One region of the Fusobacterium sp. genome, then DNA from elsewhere that is predicted to be linked to it. Evidence: riboswitches for the same ligand, from Rfam matches in the RefSeq annotation. Region 1 holds a riboswitch; the other holds the start of a gene.
The links. Region 1 has a riboswitch for lysine ahead of nhaC (Na+/H+ antiporter NhaC). Riboswitches for the same ligand answer to the same signal wherever they lie in the genome.

Region 1 (14,535 bases):
GTCCAAGCTTTTAAACTTCCATCTACTTTTAATACAGCATTAGTTGGCAAAGTTAGAACTAACATAACTGCAATATAAGCAAGAACAACAATTCCAGCTGCTCTTAGCCCTTTTCTTTCAAGATCAGTTAATTCTTTCATGTCATGATCAACATCACCATGGTAAGGACCAAGTCTAGGCTCTACTATTTTTTCAGTAATGATGGTTCCTAAGGCAGTGATAATAAATGTAGATACAAACATAAAATAATAGTTAGCTGTTGCTGCAACGAAATAATCAGGTCTGATAAGTTTAGCTGCTTCTGTAGTTATACCACCAAGTAGAGGATCAGTAGTACCTAATAAAAGGTTAGCAGAAAATCCTCCAGATACTCCTGCAAATGCAGCAGCTAATCCTGCTAATGGATGTCTTCCAAATGAAAGGAATATAACTGCTCCCAATGGAACAAGTACAACATATCCAGCATCAGAAGCAACATTAGACATAACACCAGCAAAAACAACTATAGCAGTTATAGCCCTTCTAGGAGTTCCCATAACAACTTTTTTGATAGTAGAAGACATAAGTCCGCTTCCTTCACAAACCCCAATACCAATAATACCTACAAGAACTGTACCTAAAGGAGCAAACCCAGTAAAGTTTTTTACCATAGAGTTAAATATATACCTAATACCTGCAGCATTTGTTAAAGATTTAACAGTAACTGTTATTTCTTCAAAGTTTCCAGTCTTTTTATTTAAAGCATTGTATGTAGCAGACACACCCATTTTTTCAGTAATTCCTGAAACTATTATGATAGTTAAACAGAATAATACGAAAAGTGTAACTGGATGTGGAAGTTTATTTCCACCAACTTCGATGAAATCAAGGAACTTATTAAAAAAGCCCTTTTTTTCTTGTTTAATTTGACTCATAAAATCCTCCCTAAAATTTTTTCTTGACCTTTATAATATCAGTATTCACTATTTAAAATTCAACAAAATGTGTATATCTGAAAATAAAAGTCGTTATTTGAACAAATTATACATGAAAATGATATTAAAATCAATTTGAAATTACTTATGGGAATGATATATCAAATATATTATTTAAAGAAATCAAGTATATAAGAAGTTAATTAATAGGAATAAATAAAGGAAAGCAATAAAAAAATAGTACAAATTAATATTTATAATCTTAAATTAATTTCTAATAGGAATTATTCTGTCAATTGTTATTGTAAAATAAATAACACGAGTGAAGAAGAAAATTTGATAAAGTTTGACACAGATGTGTAGAACTGTTATTATAAAATTATAAGGAAAAATTATGGAGGTAGGTGTAGCATAGTGAAATTTTTAAATTTTTTTAAAAAATTTATTTTAGGAACAATATTATTTGTAATAAAAGAAATTTTTTCTTTTTTTATAAAAGCTTTTTTATTTTTTTTGGTGATATTTTCAATAGGTGCTTTTTTTGCAAAAACAACATTAGAGAAAGATAAAGTGATTATTGAAAAAGGAAGTTATATAGAAGTAGATTTATCAAAAGATTATAAAGAAAAGGGAAAAAATTTACCAGAATTTTTAAAGGGACAAGATACAAATTTTTTCTCTATTTTGAAAGTTTTTGATTATATAGAAAAAGATAATAATATTAAAGGAGTAGTATTGAAATTAGATAATCTATCTCTTGATAGTGCTCAAATAGAAGAATTTGGAAAAAAATTAGATAATTTGAAAAAAAGTAAAAAAGAGGTATATTCATATGTAACAATGGTTGATAATAGGAATTATTCACTAGCTATAAAAAGCAATCATATTTTTATGCCTCCCACAATGAGTGCTCCTGTAAATATTACTGGATATTATGGAGAACTTATGTATTATAAACTTTTAGCAGACAAATTAGGAATAGAGTTTAATGTTATTCATGTTGGGGATTATAAAGCATATGGAGAAAATTTAACAAAAGAGCACATTTCTAAAGAATATAAAGAAAATATAGAAAGAATGTATAATAGAAAATATACTAATTTCATAAATAATATAGCAACTGAAAGAAAAGTAAATCATGACTTTATTAATGAAAAGATTCTTAATGGTGATTTAATGGTATCAGAACCAAATCAAATGAAAAAATTAAAATTAATAGATGAATTTATGTATTATGATCAGCTTAAACAAGTTATCGGAGATAACAAACTTCTTTCTTTTGAAAAATATAATACTTTTTTATCTAAAAATAGTCTTTTAGGAATGAATGGAAATAAAAGAAAAGATAAAATAGCAATAATATATGCTGAAGGAACAATATTCATGGATAGTACTTCAGGTAGTATTTCAGGAAGTATAACTCCAAATACCCTCATAGAGGAGATAAATAAGGCATTAAAAGATAATACTGTAAAAGGAATAGTTTTAAGAATAAATTCTCCAGGTGGTTCAGCATTAGCTTCTAATATAATAAGCAATAAAATAACGGAAGCAAATGAAATTAAACCAATATATGTTTCTATAGGGGGAGTAGGAGCTTCAGGAGGATACTATATAGCAGCAGTAGCAGAAAAAATATATGCAGATAAAGATAGTCTTACAGGTTCAATAGGAGTTGTAAGTATTATTCCAAATATAAAAAAAATGCTGGGAAATATATCAATAAATGTAGAAGAAGTTAAAAAAGGTGAATATTCAGACATTTACTCCATGGTAAAAGATTTTGATGCAGACAAAAGAGATAAACTTTATGCTTCAAATTTAAAAGTGTATAATGAATTTTTAGATACAGTATCTTTTGGAAGAAAATTGAATAAGCAACATGTAGAGCGAATAGCTCAAGGAAAAGTATGGCTTGGAGAGGAAGCATTAGAGCTAGGATTAATAGATGAGATAGGGGGATTAGAAAATGCAGTAAAAGGTCTTGCTGATGATCTTAAATTAGCAGACTATGACACAATTGAAGTAATAAATGCTCCAAATTATGATTCTATTTTAAAAAGGTATGTACCAGCAGTGAAAATGTTAGAAAAATATGATTCTTTTATTTTTGAAAAAGAACTTTATTTTAAACCTATATATTATTTTCCATATGATATATAAACTTATAGGTTGAAAAAATATGAGATACTATGATATAATCAATCGTAAAGAACAAAAATTTTAGGAGGAAAAATTAATGGTAAGAAAATTAAAAGGTGGAAGAACAGGTAATGGAGCTTCAAACCAGATGGATATATTAAAGCAAGCTCAATCTATGCAGCAACAAATGATGGTTGTTCAAGAAGGGCTTAAAGAAAAAGAATTAACAGCATCAGTTGGTGGAGGAGCTGTTACAGTAAAGGTCAATGGGCAAAAAGAATTATTAGAAGTTAAATTAAGCGATGAAATAGTTAAAGAAGCTGTTGAAGATAAAGAAATGCTTGAAGATCTTATTCTTTCAGCTATAAAAGAAGCAATGAGACAAGCTGATGAATTAGCAGAAGCTGAAATGGGCAAAGTAACTGGAGGAATTAATATTCCAGGATTATTTTAATAAAATATGTCGAGACTGAAAATTTTCAGTCTCTTTTTTTAATGGGTAATAAAAAATTAGAAGTAAAGGTGAAATACAGAATTGAGAAAATTTTATTTAAAATTACCTGTTTTATTTAAAGCCATTTTATGATATGATTTAAATGTATTATTAATTTAATAAGGAGGAAAAAAATGGGTTCATTTATTATATTTTTATTATTTGTATTTGTTGTAGTATTGATAGCTTTTCATGTAAGAATAGTACCTCAATCAAGAGCTTATGTAATAGAAAGACTTGGGGGATATAAGGAAACTTGGAATGTTGGAATAAACTTTCTTGTTCCTTTCATTGACAGAGTTGCAAAAAGGGTTTCTTTAAAAGAACAGGTTATTGATTTTAAGCCTCAGCCTGTTATAACTAAAGACAATGTAACCATGCAGATAGATTCTGTAATATATTTTCAAATTACAGACCCTAAACTATATACATATGGAGTAGAAAATCCTATGAATGCTATAGAAAATCTTACTGCTACTACTCTTAGAAATATAATAGGAGATATGGAACTTGATTCCACTTTAACTTCAAGAGATACTATTAATACTGAGATGAGAGCTATTCTTGATGAAGCTACAGATCCATGGGGAATGAAAATAAATAGAGTAGAGTTAAAAAATATAATTCCACCTAGAGAAATTCAGGATGCAATGGAAAGACAGATGAAAGCAGAAAGAGAAAGAAGAGAAGCTATCTTGAGAGCAGAAGGACAGAAAAAATCAGCTATCCTTGTAGCAGAAGGAGAAAAAGAATCACAAATCTTAAGAGCAGAAGCAGAAAAGCAATCAGCTATCTTGAGAGCAGAAGGTCAAAAAGAAGTTGCAATCAAAGAAGCTCAAGGTAAAGCAGAAGCTATTTTGTCAGTACAAAGAGCAGAAGCAGAAGCTATCAAGTTATTAAAAGAAGCAGATGCAAGTAAAGAAGTACTTATGATTAAAGGAATGGATACATTTAGTAAAGTTGCAGATGGCAAGTCTACTAAGATAATTATTCCATCAGAACTTCAAAATCTAACTACATTTAGTACTTTATTTGGAGAGTTTAAAGAAAAAGATAAAAAATAAAATAAAAAGTTGGCATAAATCCATGCCAACTTTTATTTTTTAGCTTCAAGTTAATAATTATCAAATTCTAAGATAGCTTTTATTGTAATTATTTTTATTTTTGATGTATCAAAAGTATTATCCATGCTACAGCTATTACAGCTGCTGCAATTCTTCTCACTACAGCAGTTAGAAGAACATCCTTTTTTAGGATTTCTAGCTTCATATTCTTTATATGATTCCAGATACCCATTCTTTTCAAGGGAATTATAAGCAGCTATAAGTTCCTCTTCATTTATTCCTAAATTTTTCATAACAGCATTGTCACTGTAGACAGATGAAGTAAGAAGAAATCTTATAAGTCTTATTTCAATATCAGTCATGATTTTTCCTTTCGTATAAAATATGTTTGAATAAATTATACCACATCCTAGACAGAAATAGGAAAAAATATTATAATATCATATCACAAAAGGAGGAACAGATGAAAAAAGGAGAAATAGCTTTAGAGAGTTTGAGGACTACATACAGGAAAAAAATATGGACTAAATTTGTAAAAGCCATAAAGGACTTTAATCTTATAGAAGATGGAGATAAAATAGCAGTAGGAGTATCAGGAGGGAAAGATAGTCTTCTTTTATGTAAATTATTTCAAGAGATGAAAAAAGATAAAAGTAAAAATTTTGAAGTAGCTTTTATTTCTATGAATCCAGGTTTTGAAGCTATGGATATGGAGAAGTTTAAGTCCAATCTTGAAGAATTAGAGATACCATGTGAAGTGTTTGAGTCTAATGTATGGGAAATTGCATTTAAGGAAGACCCCGAAAGACCATGTTTTTTATGTGCTAAAATGAGAAGGGGAGTGCTTTATAATAAAGTAGAAGAGCTTGGATACAATAAGCTTGTTCTAGGACATCACTTTGATGATATGGTAGAAACTACTATGATAAATATGTTTTATGCAGGAACTGTAAAAACAATGATACCAAAGGTAAAATCTACAAGTGGAAAAATGGAACTTATAAGACCTATGATATATATAAAAGAAAAAGATATAATAGCATACACTCAAAAAAATGAGATAGAGGCTATGGGATGTGGTTGTCCTGTTGAGTCTGGAAAAATAGATTCAAAAAGGAAAGAAATAAAGAATATTTTAAATAGGTTAGAAGAAAAAAATCCAAATGTAAAACAAAGTATATTCAATTCTATGAGAAATATAAATCTTGATTATGTTGTAGGATATACAAGAGGAAATAAAAGGAATACTAATAAAGTAGAGGAATAATAATGGAAGAAATAGTAAAAAAAAATAATATATTAAATTTTATAGAAAATAAAAGTTTCAGTAAAACTATATGGAGTCCAATAGGACGTGCAATGCATAATTATAATATGATAGAAGCAGGAGACAGAATAGCAGTAGGAGTATCAGGAGGAAAAGATAGTTTGACTGTTTTAAATGCTTTGGTAAGAATAAAAAAGATAGCCAATTTAGATTTTGAAATCATTCCTATTCATATACATCCTAATACTGATAAAGCCTCTTTTGAAGTAATAGAAAAATATTGTGAAAAATTAGGATTAAAACTTCAGATAGAGGATACAAATTTAAGTGATATGCTTTTTGGAGAAAAGGAAGTGAAAAATCCATGTTTTTTATGTGGGAGAATAAGAAGAGGAATTCTTTACAGAATGGCGAAAGAACAAGATATAAATAAATTAGCTTTAGGTCATCATAAAGATGATATAATAGAGACATTTCTTATGAATGTTTTTTATCAGGGAAATATGAAAATGATGAAACCCTGCTATCTTTCAGAGGAATATGGTATTAAAATAATAAGACCACTTGCATTTGTTGAAGAAAAAGATATAATAAGATATGTAAGTAAATTAGGACTTCCTGTAATAAAATCTGATTGTCCATATGAAGTGAATGAAAATTCAAGAAGATTGAGAATAAAAAATCTTATAAAAGAAATATCTTTAGAAAATAAAGATGTAAGGAGTGTTATTTTTAATAGTATTAAAGATTTATTAAACTAAAGTTATATATCAGAATAAATTAGAAAAGGAGGAAGTATGATAAATATTTACCACGCTTTTATCATACAAGGAATTATGAGTTTATTATTAAATATTATATGGTTATTTTTAGGAGGACTTGTTCTAGCTTTTGAATGGTTTGTAGCTGGGATAATAAGTACAATATTGATAGTTACAATACCATTTGCAAGAGGTTGTTTTGAAATGGCAGCTTCATGTCTCACACCTTTTGGAAAAGATATAGTACTGAAAACTGAATATGGAGAGCCACCAAGACCAATATCAGCATTTTTTTGGATAATATTTTTAGGAATATGGTTGGCTATATCACATATTATAGCTGGAATATTACAATGTATCACAATAATAGGAATACCAGTAGGAATACAAAATTTTAAATTAGCTAAAATAGCTTTTAATCCTTATAAATATACTTTAGTAGACAGAAGATTCACACCAAAAAAGTAATATTGCATATGTAAGAAAGAGAATGGATTGCCCATTCTCTTTCTTAATAGTTTCAAAAATATTTAATATGGTGTTATTTTGAAAGTTTTGAAACAGTTTTTATGTAAATTTTTGTAGCAGCAAGTACTTGGTGAAGATGTCCATACTCATTTGCTCCATGCATATTTCCTCCAGAAGGGCCAAAAGTTACTGTAGGAATATTTAATGAATTAGCTAATATATTAGAATCACAAACTGACTTGTCAAACTCAATTCTGATTTCATCACCAGTAACTTCTTTGAAAGTTTCTTTTACAGTTTGAACTAATATATGAGCTTCTTCCAATGCAAATGGTTCCATATATGCTGACTTTCTAGGTTTTAATCTAACATCTACTTTACCAGATAGTCCTAATTTTTCAGCAGCTTCTAAAATTTGTTTTTCACAAACTTCATAAGTTTCTCCCGGAACAGTATATCTGTCTATAAATAATTCACATTTTTCAGGAACTATTAAAGCATTTTTTACTCCACCTTCAATACTTCTCACTACCCAAGTTCCTCCACCTAATGTAGAATGGATTATAGTAGGAAGCTCTTCAATGGCAATAGCTAATTTGCTTCCATAAATAAGGGCATTTTCTCCAACATTTGGATAATGACTTGCATGAGCAGCTTTTCCAGATACAGTAACTTCAATACTATATCTTCCTCTAAAACCAATAGCCATATTATCAAATCTACATTCAGCCATTATAGCCATATCAGCACTCAATCCTTCATTAACTAATTGATAAGTTCCTTTAGAAAGATTTTCTTCATCTGATACAAAAGCAAGAACAAGTTCTCCAGTAAATTTATCTTTATTTTCAGAATAATATTTTGTAGTAGCAAGAATGGCAGCAAGACCACCTTTCATATCCATTGCACCCAAACCATATGTTCTGTCACCATCTTCAGTAGGAGTAAAAGGATCAGTATTCCATCCATTTGCCACTTTTACAGTATCTATATGACCAATGAGCATAACTCTTGGACCTGGTTTTCCACTATCTAAAACAGCATAGACAGAAGGACTCTGCTTTTCTTCATCTCCTTCATAGTAACTTATTTTAGGATCAAGACCAAATCCTTTTAATTTATCAGTAACATATTCAGCGAGTTTTGCTTCTTCTCCTGTGATACTTCTGATTTTTATCATATCATACCAATACTCTTTGATCAGATTTTCATTTATCATATATTAACCTCCAATATAGTTTATTTTCCAATAAATTTTATCAAGAATTAAAATTATTTTTTATTGGTTACCATCAACTTTTTCAATAGTAAATCCTGTAATTATGTAGATGAAAGAAATTACTATACTTAAATAAGTAACTGGAGCATATAATATGAAATCCATTGTTTTTACTCCAAGAGTAGTTGCAACAAATACTCCTGTAACACTCCATGGAACAATAGGAGCAAATCCAGTACCTGTATCTAAAAGTATTCTAGCTAGATTTTTTCTTTTTAATCCATAAGAATCAAATAAACCTCTTACCATTTGTCCAAGAACTGAGTAAGTTACATAATAACTTCCAGTTATTGTAAAGAATAATGAGTGTAAAACAAATACTCCAATCATCATTGATTTACCTGTCTTAGCTATATTAGTTATTTTTTCAAGTAAAATATCTACAACACCTGCTGTTCTTAATGGAGCACCAAATATTGCTGAAGCTATAAGTAGAGCAACTGTACCAAGCATGCTATTTAGTCCACCTCTAACAAGCATTTTATCTACAATAGCTACACCTGTTTTAGTAGTATATCCACTAGAAAGAGCACTAGCTACCTGATTTAATGAAGTTCCTTGGAACACCATAGCTAAAATACAACCAGCAATAATTCCAATAGTAAAAACAGGTAATGTAGGTTTTTTCATAATAATAAGTACTAGAACTAATACAGGTGGAATTAATAATAATGGATTTAGTGTAAATGTTTTTTCTAGAGTTCCCATAATAAGATCATAACTTTCTCCACCAATAACTCCATCTTTATATTGAAGACCAATCACAAAATACATTATTAATGCTACTATAAATGCAGGTAAAGTTGTTTTAAATGAATGCTTTATTGCTTCTAAAAGATTAACTTCACAAACTGCTGCTGAAAGTACAGTAGAGTCAGATAAAGGAGAAAGTTTATCTCCAAAGATAGCTCCACTAACAACAGCTCCAGCTGTTAAAGGTAAAGAGATACCAAGTCCAACAGCAACGCCCATAAATGCAATACCAACAGTACTGATTGTTCCCCAAGATGTTCCAGCCATCACTGACATCAATGTACAAATTATGCATACCATTACCAAGAAAAGACTTGGACTAAGAACTTTCATTCCATAGTATATCATAAGAGGAACAGTTCCAGATATCATCCATGCTCCAACTAAAACTCCAACAGATAGAACAATAAGAATAGGAACAGCCATAGTAGTTATAGTTTTCACTATATCACTTTGAATGTTAGAATATTCAATTCCAAAGATAGTAGAAATTATAACAGTAATAACTCCTCCAAACAATAAGATAATAGCAGTAGGTGCTTTAACCACTTTTATTCCTAATATGATAACAAGTATTGAAATAATAAGAATAAGCATAGCCTGGCCAGATGAAACCTTTTTTGCTTGGTTTTCCATAAAGATAACCCCCCATTTTAATTTAATATATGCCTTTTAAAGATTGTATACATTTTTTACATTTTAGAATATTGTATACAATTTCTTAAATAGATTTTAATAGATAATTATAAGTTTGTCAATACTTTTTTTGATGTAATTGTATTATTTCAATTTTTTTTGATTTGTTTTAATATTGATATAACAACTAAATCACCTAAAAAATTATTTTTTATTAGGAATAAATAAAAAAATCACAGTTGTAAAATACAAACTGTGATTAAAAATTTTTTACATAATTTAAAAATTTTAAGTAGAAAACTTTTAAAGACAGTACTCCATTAATTGAAAATTAATGACAGTAATATGAATATTTTCCATACTCCCAATAAAAATATTTTGGCAAAAATTTTTATTTCGACAAAATTCCCTTTCTAAATCATTCTTAATACCTGTCAAATATGAATGAATATACTCATGTTTTCTGCACCTCTATCTAAAAAATTATTTTGTTATTAAGTATATAATAGATAATCTTTTTTGTAAAATATATTAATTATATTATTAATATCTAAAAAAATAGCTTTATATAAAGGTTTTTAGCTATTATCTATTTTTTAAGTAGAATTTAAATTGAAATCCTAGATTAAAAATAAAAAGTGTGATAAAATTATTATGGGGATAAATAAATTTTGGTAAATTCTATTAAGGAGTGTAACATATGAAAGAAAACGCTATAGAAGTTATGGATCGAAGGACACTTGTATTTGAAGCATTAAAAAATGATATTATAAATGGTAATATAAGGTTTGGGGAAAAAATAAATGAAAATGAGTATTCTATCAGATATAATATAAGCAGAACACCTTTGAGAGAAGCATTAAGTAAATTAGAAATGATGGGAATAATAGAAAGAATACCTTTTAAAGGTGTATTTTTAAAAAAATTTGATTCAGATAAAGTAAAAGAAATATATGAAATAAGATTAGAACTTGAATATATTATCTATAAGGAAATAAAAGATATAATGGGAGATAAACATATTAAAAAAATTACAAAGATAGTAGCTAAAAGTCAAAAGTACAATAATAGTAACAATCTTGCAAAATTTTCAGAAACATTAGAAGAGTTTGATAATTATCTATATTCTTTATCTAAAAAAGAACTTTCTTTAAAGATACTTTCTGAACTTTCTTTCTATATGAATATATTTAAAAAAACTAACCCTAATATGCAGGAAACAGTGGATGAACATGAAAAAATAATAAGGGCATTAAAAGAAAAAAATGAAGAAAAAATATATAAAGCGTTAGAGGAGCATTTAGATAATGCAGCAGATTATGTTGTAAAAACTTTTGATAAAATATCTATTTAAAATAAAAAAGAATGAAGTCAGAGCTTCATTCTTTTTTTGTTTCCTAGAAATTTACACTAAATTTTTATTACTTATAAAGTATTGTATACTAAAAATAATATATTGTATACGAAAAATATAAGAGATGTATCATTTGGATATAGAAATTATATTTGTGAAAATCTATTTTTTAAGGTATACCTTAGTAAATACTTTTTATAAAAGTATTAATAAATCTACAAGGGGGAGTAGAAATGGAAAAATTTTTGATGCTTAGTATTGTAGCAGGATTATTTGCAATTGGAGATATTCTGGGTGTAGCAACTAAAGCTAAACTTTCATCAGTATTCATTGCATTAATGGGCTTTCTTATTTTATTCATGACAGGAGTAATACCTTCTGATCTGATTGCAAAGGCACAGTTGGATAAAGTAGCCACATTGGCAAGTCCTATACTTGTATTTCATATGGGAAGCATGGTAAATGTAAAACAATTAGTAGAAGAATGGAAAACTGTTTTAATGGCTTTTATAGGGATGATAATAACTTGTATTGCAGTTTTTTTAGTGATGCCAATTGTAGGAAGAGAAGTGGCTATTGTAAGTATTCCTGTATTGAATGGTGGAATTGTTGCTACTAATATAATGGTAAATGGCGCACTTGAAAAAGGATTTGTGACAGCTGCAGCTTTTGGTACATTTGCTTATGCTATTCAAAAATTTGTTGGAACACCACCAGCATCATTTTTCGGTCTGAAAGAAGCTAAAGTTATAATAGCAGATTACAGATTAAAAAAATCTGAAGGCGAAAAAATAACAATCTCTGGGGGAAAAGAGAAGAAAGAAGAAGTAAAAAGAGAATGGTATAAAAAATATGATAAATATTTTACTGTTTATGTATGTTTTGCTGTAACTGCTATCTGTTGCTATTTTGCAGCAATACTTTCTAAGTATACTGGAGTAGGAACTACTATATGGTCACTGATAATGGCTGCTACACTTGCATATTTAGGAATAATTCCACCAAGAATTCTTGATAGAGGTAAAATGTCTGGATTTTTCTCTATGCTGACATTTGCTCAAATTATTCCTTCCCTTGCTAAAATAAAATTTGATGATCTTATAGTAATGGGGTATTACTTATTAGTTATATTTGGAGCAACAATGATTGGATTGTATGTATTTACTCAAGTTCTTCCAGTATGGAAACTTGTTGGTTCTAAAAACTTAGCTATGGGAATAGTTGTTGCCCAACTTTTGGGATTTCCAGCTACATATCTTATATGTAATGAAATAGCAACTGCTGTAGCAGGAGATGAAGAGGAACATGAATTTATAATGTCAAAACTTACACCAGCATATGTTGTTGCTGGACTGGCTTCTGTAACTACATTATCGGTAATTGTGGCAGGAGAATTTGTAAAAATGCTTTAATAATAAAAGTATTTTCAATCAAATATATTATAAATATTAGGGAGGAATAAAATGCTAAAATTTGATTCTACTATTTATCCGTATCCATCAAGAAGAAACGTAATGTACGCTAAAAATGGTATGGTAGCAACTGGTTCTCCACTTGCTGCACAAGCTGGACTTGAAATACTAAAAAAAGGAGGAAATGCAATAGATGCTGCTATTGCCACTGCAGCAGCTCTTACTGTTGTAGAACCTACAGGTAATGGTATAGGAGGAGATGGATTTGCCATCCTTAGTATAAAAGATAAAATATATGGACTTAATGCCAGTGGTCCTTCACCAAAGCTTCTTGAAGCACAGGAATTACTGAATAAAGGATTAAAAGAAATGCCAAAATATGGTTTTATTCCAGTTACTGTACCAGGAATACCTAAAGCTTGGGCAGAGTTAAGTAAAAAGTTTGGAAAACTTCCTTTGAATGAAGTTGTTGCTCCAGCTGTAAAATTAGCAAGAGAGGGATATGCTGTTCCTGTAAATGTTGCTAAACTATGGAGAAAAGCTGCTGTGAATTTTGGAAAAGAAAGTGGAGAAGAGTTTAAATACTGGTTTGAAACTTTCACAAAAAATGGGAAATGCCCAGAAATAGGAGATGTAGTAAGACTTCCAGATCATGCAGATACTCTTGAGATGATAGGGGATACATATGCAGATGTTTTCTATAAGGGGGAATTAGCAGATAAAATAGATGCATTTTCAAAAAAATATAATGGATATATAAGAAAAGAAGATTTAGAAGAATTTGAAGCAGAATGGGTAGAACCCATTTCTGTAAAGTATCATGGATATGATGTTTATGAACTTCCACCAAATGGACATGGAATAAGTGCTCTTATGGCGCTTAACATCTTAGATAGATTCCAGTTTGAGGCAAGGGAAACAGTGAGATCATACCATACAATGATAGAGGCAATGAAGCTTGCATTTGTAGATGTACAAAAATATGTAGCAGACCCTAGATTTATGAAAGTGACAGTTGACCAGTTATTGTCAAAAGCATATGCAGAAGACAGAGCAAAGCTGATAGGAAGTACAGCAATCATGCCAGAAGCAGGGGATCCATATAGTGGAGGAACAGTATATCTAGCAGCAGCAGATAATGAAGGAAATATGATATCATATATTCAAAGCAACTATATGGGATTTGGTTCAGGAATGGTAGTTCCAGGAACAGGAATAGGGCTTCACAACAGGGGAAACAACTTTAATCTAAATCTTGAAAGTGCAAACTGTGTAGGACCAGGAAAGAAACCATATCATACAATAATACCAGGATTTTTAGGAAAAGATGGAAAAGCTATAGGACCATTTGGAGTAATGGGAGGATTTATGCAGCCACAGGGGCATGTACAGGTAGTAACTAATACAGTGGACTTTCTGATGAATCCACAGGCAGCTTTAGATGCTCCAAGATGGCAGTGGGTAGGAAAGAAAAATATAGAACTGGAACATGGAGTAGCAGAACATATAGCATACGAATTGGCAGCAATGGGTCATGAAATAAAAGTTTTATATGATCCATTAATGATGGGAAGAGGAGAGATCATCTGGAGAATGGAAAATGGGGTTTTAGTAGGTGGAACTGAACCTAGAACAGATGGACATATTGCTTTATATTAGTATGAAAAAAATACATTAAAAGAGTATTAGGGGTAGTGTTTGAAAGAACAATACCCCTTTTATATTTTTTATGGTATAATGTAAAATAAAAAAATATGACCCCTGATTTGTGAAGAGAAATTAGATGAAATATAAATATTAGAGATTATTTATTTTGAAAAACAGGATTTAAAATATGGTATAATATAGAAAAAGAAAATACTTGAAAAAAGGATGGTTATATTTTTGAAAGGAGCTGAATAATATGGATTACAACAAATTAGAAGAACAGTTTAACTTTATAACTCATTATATAGGAGCAGGAATGGCAATAGCTGGATGTGTTTCATTGAT
Region 2 (6,436 bases), on a different contig from region 1:
TTATTGATTATTATACTTTCTATTCCTAATTTCTTCAGTGTCTTTACTGCGTGGACTGTACAGTAGTCAAATTCTATCCCCTGACCTATTCTGATTGGTCCTGAACCTATTACTACAATTTTTCTTCTGTCAGATACTTCTACTTCATCATACTGATCATATGTTGAATAGTAATATGAAGATGAGGCTTTAAATTCTCCAGCACAAGTATCCACCATTTTATATACTGGTAATATATAATGCTCTTTTCTCTTAGAAGTTATATCTTCCTCACTTATTTTCATTAACTCAGCAATACCTCTATCAGAAAAACCTTTCTTTTTAAGTTTTCTTAGATATATTTCATCTAAATCTCTAAGAGACATTCTTTTTATTATTTCTTCCTGTTTAACAATCCATTCAATTTTTTCCATAAAGAATTATATCTTCCAATTTCCAGTGATCTGATACCTTTCAAAAATGCTGCTTCAAAGTTATTTCCTATTGCCATAACTTCCCCTGTTGCCATCATTTTTGTTCCTAATCTTCTATTTGCCTTTTTAAATTTATCAAATGGCCATTTAGGTATTTTTACAACTATATAGTCTATTGTAGGATCAAAACAAGCATAAGTAGTTTGAGTTGCTTCATTTACTATTTCATTAAGAGTATATCCCATAGCCAATTTTGTTGACACTCTTGCTATTGGATACCCTGTTGCTTTAGAAGCCAGTGCTGATGATCTTGATACTCTTGGATTAATCTCTATTATTGCATATTCAAATGATTTTGGATGCAGAGCAAACTGTACATTGCATCCTCCAATAACACCAACTTCATTTACTATTTTCACAGCTGAAGCTCTAAGCATTCTGCATTCCTTGTCAGATAAAGTCTGTGTAGGAGCAACAACTATTGAATCCCCAGTATGGATTCCTACTGGATCTACATTTTCCATATTACATACAACTATAGTATTTCCATTTTTATCTCTTATTACTTCATATTCAATTTCTTTCCATCCATAGATAGATTTTTCAAGTAAAACTTGACCTACCATTGATAATGAAAGACCTTTCATTAGAATATCTTCCAGTTCATTTGGATCATTAGCTATTCCGCCACCAGTTCCTCCAAGTGTATATGCAGGTCTTACAACTACTGGATATCCTATTTCTCTTGCTACTTCAAATCCTTCTTCAAGATTTTCCACTATTTTACTTTGAATAATAGGTTCTCCAAGTTTATTCATAGTTTCTCTGAATATTTCCCTGTCTTCCCCTTTTTTTATAGCTTCTACAGGTGTTCCTATTACTTTTACTCCATATTTTTCAAGAATACCTTTCTCATGTAATTCAACTACCATGTTCAGACCAGTCTGTCCTCCCATTCCTGCAATTACAGAATCAGGTTTTTCCTTTGCAATTACTTTTTCAACAAAATCTAAAGTAATTGGTTCAATATATATTCTGTCAGCTACTGCTTTATCTGTCATTATTGTTGCTGGGTTAGAGTTGATAAGTACAACTTCTATTCCTTCTTTTTTTAATGTTTCACAAGCCTGAGTTCCTGAATAGTCAAACTCTGCTGCCTGTCCTATTATAATTGGTCCTGAACCTATTACTAATGTTTTCTTTATAGACTTATCTAACATTTTCCCCCTCCTAATTCAGATATCCTTCTGCTGACTCATCATCAGCTTCAAAATTTTCATCATATTCACTGCTGTGTTCATCATCAATTCCCTTAGTATTTACTCCATTTTCAATTAATGATAAAAAGTCTGCAAACATATTATTTGAGTCTTCTGTACAAAAATCTGGCATAAATTGAACTCCCATAGCTGCAAGAGCATCACATCTAAACCCTTCTATTGTTTTGTCATTTAGGTTAACATGTGTAGTTTCAGAATATATTCCTAATTTTTCTATTGAATATCCATGATTTTGATCTGTTATATATATTCTATTTCTTTTTAAATCTTCTACTGGATGATTTGATCCTCTATGCCCATTTTTCATCTTTTTTATACTGCCACCTAAAGCTAAATTAAGAAGCTGTGCTCCTAAAGATATTCCAAGCATAGGAATATTTGCCAGAGTTCCTCTCACAGTTTTCATTATATGCATCATTTCATCAGGATTTCCAGGTCCACTTGAAATAATAAGCCCATCAAGATTATGTTTTAGCAATTCATTTGATGAAGTGTCATAAGGAAATACAGATACACCAAATCCCATTTTTTCTAGTAAATCTAAAGTACTTCTTTTTACTCCTAAATCTAATACTCCTATTTTCAATCCATTTCCCCCAATCTCAATTATACCTTTTCTGCTTACTTGCTCTACTGCATTTTCATAAGAAAAATTATTAAACTTTTCCTTTAATTCCTTATGTGTCAATTCTTTATCTGTAATAATAGCCTTCATTGAACCATTATCTCTTATTATTTTAGTTAGTTCCCTTGTGTCTACTCCTTTAAATCCCACTACATTGTATTGACTTAAAAAACCTTCTAAAGTCATCTCACACCTAAAATTATTTGGAAGTTTCGCATCTTCTTTTATAATGAATCCTTTCAGATGTATTCTATCAGATTCCATATCTTCAAGATTTAGTCCATAGTTTCCCACCATAGGATAAGTCATAACAACTATTTTCCCATAAAGAGAGGGATCAGTTAAAACTTCCTGATAACCCGTCATTCCTGTAGTAAAAACTATTTCTCCTGTTGTTTCCCCAAAGTGTCCAAAAATCTTTCCATCAAAACTCATACCATTTTCTAGAATAAGCTTTCCTTTCATCTTCCCTCCTCTAAAAAAAAAGATATAACTATAAAAGTTATATCCCTATAATAAAAAAATTAAATTACAATCATGTAGTGTAAAATTAGAAAAAAATTCTCTTAAATAAAATTTAAAAAATGAATAAAAAAAAATTGGTATAAATATCTGTTCAGTGATTTCCTTTGATATTTTTCCCCTCTTCATCTCTTTCCTCCTAATTTTTACTAAGAAGTATTATAACGATTTTTTACTAATTTGTCAAGAAGTTTTAATATACAATTGCTTTTCAAGTATTTCTTTCAAATTAATTATATCAAATAATCAATTGACATGCTATATTTTTTAATGTAACATTTATAATATTAAATAATATAAGTCTGGAGGGAAAAATGTTTAAATTAGAAAGTATTAAAAAAAAACTTTATGCTATTGAAGACACTTACAAAAAAGATATTGAAGCTGTTTGTGACTATATTTTTAAAAATCCAGAACTTGGAGAAAAAGAATTTCTCTCTTCAAAATATCTTATAGACCTCTTAAAGAAAAATAACTTTTCTGTAGAAGAAAATTATTGTGGTCTTCCTACAGCTTTTAGAGCTGAATATGGAGATAATGATGGACCGAGCGTAGCTTTTTTAGCTGAATATGATGCTCTTCCTGGATATGGTCCTGATAAAGTCCCAGGACATGCCTGTGGACATAACTGGATAGCTGCTGGAACTTATGGTGCTGCTCTTGTTTTATCAAAATTTAAAAATAATTTCAAAGGTAAAGTTATATTGATAGGAACTCCAGCTGAAGAAACTTTAGGTGGAAAAGTAAATATGGTAGAAAAAAATGCCTTTGATAATATTGATATTGTATTTCAGATGCATCTGGAAAGCAATAACAATCTCAATTGTAAAACTCTGGCTATTGATTGTATCAAGTTTCAATTCAATGGTAAAGCTGCTCATGCTGCTGCCCATCCAGATGAAGGAATAAATGCTTTAGATGCTGTTCAGTTAATGTATAGTGGTATTAATTGTTTGAGGCAACATATAACTTCTGATTCAAGAATTCATGGTATCATCACAAGTGGTGGAGATGCTCCTAATACTGTTCCTGATTTTGCTGAATGTAAATTTCATATCAGATCAAATGATAGAACCTATTTAAATTCCCTTACTCAAAAAGTTATTAATTGTGCAAAAGGTGCTGAACTTATGACTGGCGCTGTTTTAAAATATGAAAAATATGAAAATTCATTTGATAATCTTTTAAATCTTCCATCTTTACAGGATTTAATGAGAAAAAATCTTATAGAAGTTGGCATAAATAATTTTCTTGATAAAAAAGATGGGGCCAGTGGTTCTTCTGATATAGGAAATGTTAGCCAAATATGTCCTACTATGTATACAGAACTAGCTCTCAATATTGATGAAATATGTTTTGTTCACGATGAAGCATATTTAAAATATGTGAATTCAGAAGAAGCATATGATAAACTTCATAAATCTGTAAAAGCTATGACTGGTGCTGCTTTGGAACTTTATCTTGAGCCTGAATTATTAAAAATTGTTAAAGAAGAGTTTAAAAAACTTAAAAGAAAGTAATCTTCATTATATGAATATAGTCTCCAATTTTATTATACTCATATCTTATATTTATAAAAAAAATACAATTGATTAATTTATTATATTTTACTTTTTATCTATGTTGACGTATAATCAGCCTTATAAAAATAAAAAGAAAGATAGAGGTGCAGAAAACATTAGTATGATCATTTAGTCTGGCAGACATTGAAGTGATTAGAAAGGGAATTCTGCCGAAATGAAAGAAAATGCTAAAATTCTTTTGTTGGGAGTATAGAAAATATTTATACTACTGTCATTGATTATTTCAATGGAGTGCTATCTGTGATTCTGATCTATATGCATTTTATATTGCATATAGTTAAGTTTTTTTGTCACAGTTTAGTGCTTTAAACTGTGATTTTTTTATTTTGTAAAATTTATTAAAAATATATTTTTATAATATCTTGAGGGAGGAAAAAATGTCAGAAAATACTACTAGAAAAAAATTTACAATACCACATACTTATGTGATAATTGGAATCATTCTTGTTATATTAACAGTTTTAACCTATATTATACCAGCAGGTACATACGAAAGAGCAATAGATCCAGTTCTAAACAGAACTATGGTTGTACAAGGGTCATTCAAATATATTGAACAGACTCCTGTTTCTCCATTCCATATATTTATGGCAGTGGTAGAAGGATTAGTTTCTACTGCTGATATTATATTTTTTATATTCTTTGCTTATGGATTTGTATATCTTTTAATAAAAACAGGAGCATTCTATGGCTCTCTTGGTTCTCTTATTAAGAAATTTAATGGGAAAGAAACTATGATATTTCCTATTTTTATGGTAGTATTTGGTATCTGTGGATCTACTTTTGGTCTTTATGAAGAAACTTATGGACTGCTTCCAGCTTTCATGGGAATATCTGTAGCTTTAGGATATGATGCTTTAGTTGGTGGAGCTGCAGTTATTCTTGGTACAGCTACAGGATTTGCTGCTGCTACTCTCAATCCATTTACAATAGGAATCGCCCAAGGAATTGCAGAACTTCCTATTGGTTCTGGAATTGGCCTAAGAATTATGTGTTTTATCGTCTTTCAAGGAAGTGCAATTATTTATCTTATGCTTTATGCAAGAAAAGTAAAACTTCATCCAGAACTTTCAATTGTTAAAGATGTTAAATTCAATTTTTCAGATGGAATGAACCGTGAAGAGATGGAACAACTTCCTTTTAATAGAAAGCATAAGTTTATAATGCTACTTTTTGTTGTAACTATAGCTTTACTTGTATATGGTACAAGTCAGCTTGGATGGTATCTGAATGAACTTTCCACTCTTTTCTTCATCATGATGATAATTACTGGATTAGTTGGAGGGTATAATTTCAGTCAGATAGCTTCTCTTTTTGTAAAATCAGTTTCAGATGTTATTTTTGGTGCAATGGCAGTGGGGGTAGCAAGATCACTTACTATTGTAATGGAAAATGGCCACATAATTGATACTATAATAAATTTTATGGCTAATACACTTTCTACTATGCCTAAAACTATTGCTGCTGTAGGAATGGTTGTTGTCCAAAACTTCATCAATTTTTTTATCCCTTCTGGTTCAGGACAGGCAGCTACATCTATGCCTATTATGGCCCCTTTAGCAGATGCTATTGGACTTACAAGACAAACAGCTGTACTTGCTTTCCAATTTGGAGATGGTTTTTCTAATATGTTTTGGCCTACATCAGCTGCTACTGTTTGTGGACTGATGAGCCTTCCAATAGAAAAATGGTATAGATTTATCACTCCCTTATTTATAATTATGTTTTTGCTGCAGGTTATTTTTATGGTTATAGCTGTAGCAATTAATTATGGATCTTTTTAATGTTTTAGTGTATAAAAAAGACTGCCTATATGGCAGCTTTTTTATTATCTCTTATTTATCTTATCATAAAATTATTTTTAACTTCCTTGACATATGCATGACTTATTTTCCTATAAATTCCATAAATCCTTTCTCATTTCCTTCAGGATCTTTTATATACAATTCATAACCATGATTTTTTGAATATTTCAATAATCCTGTCATAACAATAGCTAGTGCTCCTTCTAGC

Region 2: it holds a riboswitch for lysine, as region 1 does, so the genes downstream of both, E6771_RS15595 (YfcC family protein) here and nhaC (Na+/H+ antiporter NhaC) in region 1, are expected to answer to the same signal.

Annotation. Positions count from the first base shown of each region.
Region 1 is NZ_JAWDXO010000002.1:12,473-27,007, reverse strand. Features, by position in the region: gene E6771_RS01325 (AbgT family transporter) at 1-905, opposite strand, end outside; gene sppA (signal peptide peptidase SppA) at 1,329-3,077, shown strand; gene E6771_RS01315 (YbaB/EbfC family nucleoid-associated protein) at 3,154-3,510, shown strand; gene E6771_RS01310 (SPFH domain-containing protein) at 3,684-4,613, shown strand; gene E6771_RS01305 (hypothetical protein) at 4,664-4,975, opposite strand; gene E6771_RS01300 (ATP-binding protein) at 5,077-5,880, shown strand; gene E6771_RS01295 (tRNA 2-thiocytidine biosynthesis TtcA family protein) at 5,883-6,641, shown strand; gene E6771_RS01290 (YccF domain-containing protein) at 6,678-7,109, shown strand; gene E6771_RS01285 (M20 family metallopeptidase) at 7,183-8,328, opposite strand; gene nhaC (Na+/H+ antiporter NhaC) at 8,389-9,777, opposite strand; lysine riboswitch at 10,080-10,259, opposite strand; gene E6771_RS01275 (GntR family transcriptional regulator) at 10,478-11,131, shown strand; gene E6771_RS01270 (hypothetical protein) at 11,365-12,543, shown strand; gene ggt (gamma-glutamyltransferase) at 12,595-14,202, shown strand; gene trhA (PAQR family membrane homeostasis protein TrhA) at 14,447-14,535, shown strand, end outside.
Region 2 is NZ_JAWDXO010000066.1:685-7,120, reverse strand. Features, by position in the region: partial or broken gene carB (carbamoyl-phosphate synthase large subunit) at 1-1,633, opposite strand, end outside; gene E6771_RS15605 (carbamoyl phosphate synthase small subunit) at 1,644-2,783, opposite strand; gene E6771_RS15600 (M20 family metallopeptidase) at 3,155-4,360, shown strand; lysine riboswitch at 4,494-4,668, shown strand; gene E6771_RS15595 (YfcC family protein) at 4,801-6,207, shown strand; gene E6771_RS15590 (hypothetical protein) at 6,310-6,436, opposite strand, start outside.